2 regions of the Paenibacillus beijingensis genome follow, and region 1 is predicted to be linked to the other one. Evidence: riboswitches for the same ligand, from Rfam matches in the RefSeq annotation. Region 1 holds a riboswitch; the other holds the start of a gene.
The links. Region 1 has a riboswitch for glycine ahead of gcvT (glycine cleavage system aminomethyltransferase GcvT). Riboswitches for the same ligand answer to the same signal wherever they lie in the genome.
Positions count from the first base shown of each region.

Region 1 (3,437 bases):
TCGCTTCCATGACTTCCGGACTGACAATATTCTCCGAGGCAATCAACTCCAGCGTCTTCAATTGTCTTTCGCGCTCGCGGTTAACGGCCGCATGGATATCAGGATCGTACGTTTGCAAACTCAAAAGTGCCACCTCCACATGGTGTTTCAAATGTAAAAAAAAGGACAGAGAACCGGCTTGTCGCCGTGTTCTCTGTCCGGGTACCTGAGAGTTTAAGCGGTTCTTAAACCGCTGTTACCCCTTTGGTGGCTGTTCGCTCTCTCCAGAGTTGCGTCGGATGGCGGTTCTTTTTACCTGAGAGATTAATCGTCCGGCTGGCTGGCCGTCGACTTGCTCCTTCGGTGCCTGGCGATCCTAGATTGTCCGCCCGGTCTCTCCCTGCCATCGTCATCCGCTTATTTCAAAATTGTTTGACGCACTTAGAGTAATCGACACTCCGTTTACATGTCAAGATACCTCACAATAAAATTTCGCAAATAGGAAATATATATTGACATACCCCTCGGAAGTCAGGTATTAATAAACTATATAATCATGCGGATGATGGTAACGGGAGAGATTGCCCAAGTCAGCTGACAGGGCGGCGCCGAAGGAGTAAGCCTGATGCAGGTGAATCTCTCAGGCAAAAGGACCTTTACCGGACGCGCCTCTGGAGAGAACGTTCGGAACGCGAAAGGCGTGCCCGTCGTCACCCAAGGGGAAACCCGGGCAATCATTTCAAGTTCGGGGTAACTCTCAGGTACAAAGGACAGAGCGAAGAGGAAACGGAAAGCGGCATTCACGCTGCGGACGTTCAGCCTTTTTGCTGCTGTCCTTTATTGCGTTTAATGGGTTTTCACGTTACCTGAGGAGGAGAGAAGGATGACTAAACTTAAACGAACCCCGCTTTACCCGCTCTACGCCGATTATCCCGGCGTCCGATGCATCGACTTCGGCGGCTGGGAGCTTCCCGTTCAATTCTCGGGCATTCAGAAGGAGCATGACGCCGTGCGGCAGCAGGCCGGTCTGTTCGATGTCTCCCACATGGGGGAGATCAAGGTGACCGGGCAATTCGCGGAAGCTTTCCTGCAAATGATGACGACGAACGATGTAACGAAGCTCTCGAACGGCCAGGCGCAGTACACGCTTATGTGCTATCCGGACGGAGGCGTCGTCGATGATTTGCTCGTGTACCGGCTCACGGCCGACCAGTACATGCTCGTAGTGAACGCCTCTAATATCGACAAAGACTTTGATTGGCTGCGCGAGCATCTGATCGGGGATGTTGTACTCGAGAATATCTCCGATGAGTTGGCGCTGCTCGCCCTGCAGGGTCCGAAAGCGTCCGCCATTATGGATGCGCTGGGGGCAGAGCCGGCTGTTGGCGAACTTCTTCCTTTCCATTTCACCGCCGATGTCTCCATTGCAGGCGTGAAGACGCTTGTCTCACGAACGGGCTACACCGGTGAGGACGGCTTCGAGATTTACGTACCGGCGTCTCGCGCCGCTGACGTCTGGAACGCTCTGCTCGCGGCGGGCGAACCGCTCGGGCTCGTGCTGGCAGGACTTGGCGCCAGAGACACGCTTCGCTTCGAGGCGCGCCTGCCGCTGTATGGTCAAGAGCTTTCGAATACGATTACCCCGCTTGAGGCGGGCGTCGGCTTCTTCGTGAAGCTCTCCCAAGACAACTTTATCGGCCGTGACGCACTGCTGAAACAGAAAGCCGAAGGCGTGCCGCGCAAGCTCGTCGGTATTGAGATGATCGACCGCGGCATCCCCCGTCCCCAATATCCCGTCTATGCGAACGGCAAAGTGATCGGCGAAGTGACGACGGGCACCCAATCTCCGACGCTTAAGCGCAATCTCGGCCTTGCCCTGATCGCTGCCGATTACGCCGGGCCAGGCACCGAGCTCTGGGTGGAAATACGCGGGAAACGGCTGAAGGCACAAGTCGTCAGGGCGCCATTTTATAAAAGACTTCCGAAGGAGTGAGCTTCGTGGCCAACAAACACCGCTACATCCCGATAACCGAACAGGACCAGGCCGACATGCTGAAGACGATCGGCGCACAAACGATTGAAGACCTGTTCCGCGACATACCGGAGGCGATTCGTTACCGCGGCGTCCTGCCGATGTCTCCCGCTCTCGATGAGTTCTCGCTGCTTGAGCATATGAAGGAAATGGCCGGCCGTAACGCCGATACGGATCGCTACGCCAGCTTCCTGGGCGCCGGCATCTACGATCACCATATTCCGGTCGTCATTAATCATATGATCTCCAGATCTGAATTTTATACCGCCTATACGCCGTATCAGCCCGAAATCAGTCAAGGGGAGCTTCAGGCAATCTTCGAATTCCAGTCCTATATCTGCGAGCTGACTGGGATGGCCGTCGCCAACGCCAGCATGTACGACGGCGTGACGGCGCTGTCCGAAGCCGGCGCTCTGGCGAGCGGCGCGACGAAGCGCAGGCAGCTCGTTATCTCGCGCACCGTCCACCCGGAAGCACGCGAGACCGTACGTACGATGGCCCGCGGCCTGAACCTGGAGGTTGTCGAGGTCGGCTACGCGAATGGCGTGACGGATCTTGGCGCGTTGAAGGCGGCTGTAACCGGCGATACGGCAGCCGTGCTCGTTCAATCGCCGAACTTCTTCGGCTGTGTCGAAGATATTGCCGCGATCGAGCCGATCATTCACGGCGTCAAAGGGCTGCTCGTCGTCAGCGCGAACCCGATGTCGCTAGGCCTGCTTGAACCGCCCGGCAAGCTCGGCGCCGACATTGTCGTCGGCGATGCGCAGCCGCTTGGCATCTCCCAATCGCTTGGCGGTCCGACCTGCGGCTTCTTCGCGGTCGCCGAGCCGCTGATGCGCCGGATGCCCGGCCGGATCGTCGGCCAGACGACTGATATCGACGGCAATCGCGGCTTCGTATTAACACTGCAAGCGCGGGAACAGCATATCCGACGCGAGAAAGCCACGTCGAACATCTGCTCCAATCAGGCGCTGCTCGCTCTGTGCGTCTCGATCTACCTTTCGACGATGGGCAAGGAAGGGTTGCGTGAAGCCGCTAACCTAAACTTGCAGAAAGCGCACTACGCTGCCCGCCAGTTGGCCGAGCAGCGCGGCTTCAAGCTGCCTTTTTCCGCGCCGTTCTTCAACGAATTCGTCGTTCGGCTGCCGGAGGGAACTTCCGTGAAGGAGATCAACCTGGAGCTTCTTAAGGCTGGCTTCCTCAGCGGCTACGACCTGGGAATCCCTTATCCGGAGCTTAAAGGCCATATGCTGGTCGCCGTCACCGAGAAACGGACCAAGGACGAAATCGATCGTTTTGCAAGCAGATTGGGGGAACTGGCATGACAATGAGTACGACTACGACTACCATTACGACTCAAACTTCAATTACAGCTGCGGCTGCAAAAACGGATAAAGCGCTCATCTTCGAATTAAGCAAGCCCGGC
Region 1 covers NZ_CP011058.1:1,649,373-1,652,809, forward strand. The annotation lists gene VN24_RS07455 (serine hydroxymethyltransferase) at 1-124, opposite strand, end outside; glycine riboswitch at 273-392, opposite strand; glycine riboswitch at 542-645, shown strand; glycine riboswitch at 649-755, shown strand; gene gcvT (glycine cleavage system aminomethyltransferase GcvT) at 863-1,972, shown strand; gene gcvPA (aminomethyl-transferring glycine dehydrogenase subunit GcvPA) at 1,978-3,336, shown strand; gene gcvPB (aminomethyl-transferring glycine dehydrogenase subunit GcvPB) at 3,339-3,437, shown strand, end outside.

Region 2 (3,437 bases), 500 kb from region 1:
CACGTTTGCCGGTATTTATTATCGTTGCTCTCGCGAATGTATTCGGTCATGACCGACAATGAAATTGTGTCGATGCTCTGCTGGACATTGCCGCCCTTGACCCGGACGATGCCGCTCAATTCTTCCCCCGGCATGAACCTTCCATGATCAAGCAGCGTGTCAATGGTCGCCGCCCCGATTCCGATGCTTGCAAGAAAACGATTGAACAAGTTCATTCCTCCTTAAGGTTTTGCGTTAGCATAACCGCTTCGTAAGCATAAGCTTTGGAATCCATATTCCCTACTCTCTACGGAGTTGCCAAGGAATTGGTTCCTGCTCATGCGTTCGATTTTGCAAAAATTTTTTTGCGGTCATGGGCGCTCCACCCTAACTCCCCGGATACAACACTCTATTCCGTCAGCTTTCGGTACGCGTCGGCATCCATTAAGCTGCTGACGGCTTCTTCGCCGCCGCCTTCCACTTCGATTTCCACGATCCAGCCGTTTTCATACGGACTTTCGTTGACGAGCTCGGGGCTGTCGATCAGCGCTTCGTTCACTTTCGTTACTTTGCCGGTAAGCGGACTGAACAGATCGGAAACCGTTTTTACCGATTCGATCGTCCCCATCGGCTGATTCATCTCCACTTCGGCTCCGACTTCCGGGAATTCCACGAACACGATATCGCCAAGCTGGCTCTGCGCATGGTCGGTGATCCCGATCCGCACGATACTGCCGCCTGCCGCAGCCGCCCATTCATGTTCCTCCGTATAACCGAGCCCTTGTCTAATTTCGCTCATGCTTCAACATCCTCTCCGCTAAATAATTGTAGATCGCTTTTTTCGCAAAAAAAGACAGAGAACCGGCCTGATGCCATGTTGCTCTGTCCCGGGTACCTGAAAGTTTAAACCGCGATTATGCGGTCCTTACCCCTTTGGCGGCCTGTGAAGCTCTCTCCAGAGATGCGTCGGAAGGCGGTTCGTTTACCTGAGAGATTGATCGCCGGACGGCTATCCGTGCGACTTGCTCCTTCGGTGCATGCGGTTATTTTATCCGCAAGTCTCTCCCGTCATTCGTCATTCGCTGCTTATTTGATACCCTTAGCGTAAAGCAGGTCTTGATTTCATGTCAATATAGATGACAAAAATCGAGGAAAAATAAAAAAAGTTGACATAGGCATGTCCCATCATGTAAAAAGGAGTTAGATAACCGAATATGCGGATGAACGTAATGGGAGAGACTGACCGGAACATGCGGCGGCGCCGAAGGAGTAAACCTACTTAAGGTGAATCTCTCAGGCAAAAGGACCTTTACGGGACGCACCTCTGGAGAGAACGGCCTTCACGCTGCAGCGGTTTTGGAGCGGCAGACGGCGCGTCACCCAAGGGGAAACCCGCATGGGGCGGGGTAACTCTCAGGTACAAAGGACAGAGCGAAACGGGAATGACAGCAGCCGGGAGGCTGCTTGCGTTAGTCCCTTTCGCGCGTTGTCCTTTTTTGCATTTTGATTTAAGGGAGTTAATAGCGGTTCAGTTGTCCACCATACAGTTATGGAGTTTTTAATTTTGAGGAGATGGTGAGTAAAGATGGTTCAACCGCTTAAAAGAACCCCTATTTTTCCGCTTTATGCCGATTGCAAAGGGGCACGATGCATCGATTTTGGCGGCTGGGAGCTTCCCGTGCAGTTTTCCGGTATTCAAAAAGAGCATGAAGCCGTCAGACGGCAGGCCGGCTTGTTTGACGTGTCCCATATGGGCGAATTCAATGTGACCGGCCCGGAGGCGGAGACGTTTTTGCAGCGGATGACGACTAATGACGTGTCCAAGCTTTCCGACGGGCAGGCCCAATATACGCTTATGTGTCACCCGGACGGCGGCGTCGTTGACGACCTGCTTGTCTACCGGCTGACCCCCGGCTCATACATGCTTGTCGTAAACGCCTCGAACATCGACAAAGATTTTGCGTGGCTGCAGGAACATCTGATCGACGGGGTGACGCTGGAGGATGTGTCGGCCGAAACGGCGCTGATCGCGCTCCAGGGCCCCCGCGCCGCAGAGATCATGGCGAAGGCGGCCGGCGCGGATTGCGGCTCGCTGCTCCCGTTTCATTTTGTCCGGAATGTTGATGTGTGCGGCGTAGAAGCGCTCGTTTCCCGAACCGGATATACCGGTGAAGACGGATTCGAAATTTATGTCCGTTCGCAGCGGGCGCCGGAAGTATGGAAGGGACTCATGTCCGCCGGCGAACCGTTCGGACTTGTGCCGGCCGGTCTCGGCGCGCGCGACACGCTGCGGTTCGAAGCGAGGCTGCCGCTGTACGGCCAGGAGCTGTCGCCATCGATTTCGCCGCTGGAGGCCGGAGTAGGCATGTTCGTCAAGCTGGCCAAAGGGGATTTTATCGGTCGCGATGCCCTTATGAAACAGCGAGAAGAAGGACTTCCGCGCAAGCTGGTGGGCATTGAAATGGTCGACCGCGGTATCCCGCGGACGCATTACCCCGTCTATGCGGAAGACCGGCTGATCGGAGAGGTGACGACGGGCACGCAGTCTCCGACACTTAAGCGCAGCCTCGGACTTGCGCTCATCAGCGCCGAATACGCCGAAGCAGGCACGGAGGTTCAGGTCGAAATCCGCGGCAAGCGGCTGAAAGCGGTCGTCGTGAAGACGCCTTTTTACAAAAGAACCGCCAATTAAGATGAACCGATAACCGCGCATACGGTGAAAAAAGGACTGCCGCTAGGCAAGGTGCTTCACGCTGAACCGGCAACATTGCAGGGGGACATCTCTTCCGGCAGCAGCATGGGTCTGTGCCCTGTATGGCAGCATATTAACTTTGAGCAAAGGTGGAGAACGATGAGCTATAAGCACCGTTATATTCCGATGACCGAACAGGATGAAGCCGAAATGCTGCAGACAATCGGCGCCCAAACGATCGAGGATCTGTTTCGCGATATCCCCGCTTCGATCCGCTATCGGGGAACGCTGCCGATGTCGTCCGCTCTTGACGAACAGGAACTGCTGAAGCATATGAAGGAGCTGGCGGGCCGCAATGCCGACAACGAACGGTTCATCAGCTTCCTTGGAGCCGGTCTGTACGACCATCACATTCCGGTCGTCATCAACCATATTATTTCCCGCTCCGAATTTTATACCGCCTATACGCCGTACCAGCCCGAAATCAGCCAAGGCGAGCTGCAGGCGATCTTTGAGTTCCAATCGTACATTTGCGAGCTGACCGGCATGGCGGTCGCCAACGCCAGCATGTACGACGGGGCGACGGCGCTTGCGGAAGCCGGCGCGCTTGCCTCAGCCGCCACCCGGCGCAAGCAGGTCGTCATCTCCCGCACCGTCCATCCGGAAGCGCGGGAAATTATGCATACGACGGCCCGCGGCCTCGGGCTTGAGGTCGTGGAGATCGGCTATGCCGGCGGCGTTACCGATCTGGAGCAGCTTCAGTCAG
Region 2 covers NZ_CP011058.1:1,146,732-1,150,168, forward strand. The annotation lists partial or broken gene VN24_RS05265 (sporulation protein) at 1-215, opposite strand, end outside; gene gcvH (glycine cleavage system protein GcvH) at 389-778, opposite strand; glycine riboswitch at 944-1,057, opposite strand; glycine riboswitch at 1,200-1,298, shown strand; glycine riboswitch at 1,302-1,411, shown strand; gene gcvT (glycine cleavage system aminomethyltransferase GcvT) at 1,565-2,671, shown strand; gene gcvPA (aminomethyl-transferring glycine dehydrogenase subunit GcvPA) at 2,831-3,437, shown strand, end outside.
Region 2: another riboswitch for glycine. It lies ahead of gcvT (glycine cleavage system aminomethyltransferase GcvT); the one in region 1 lies ahead of gcvT (glycine cleavage system aminomethyltransferase GcvT).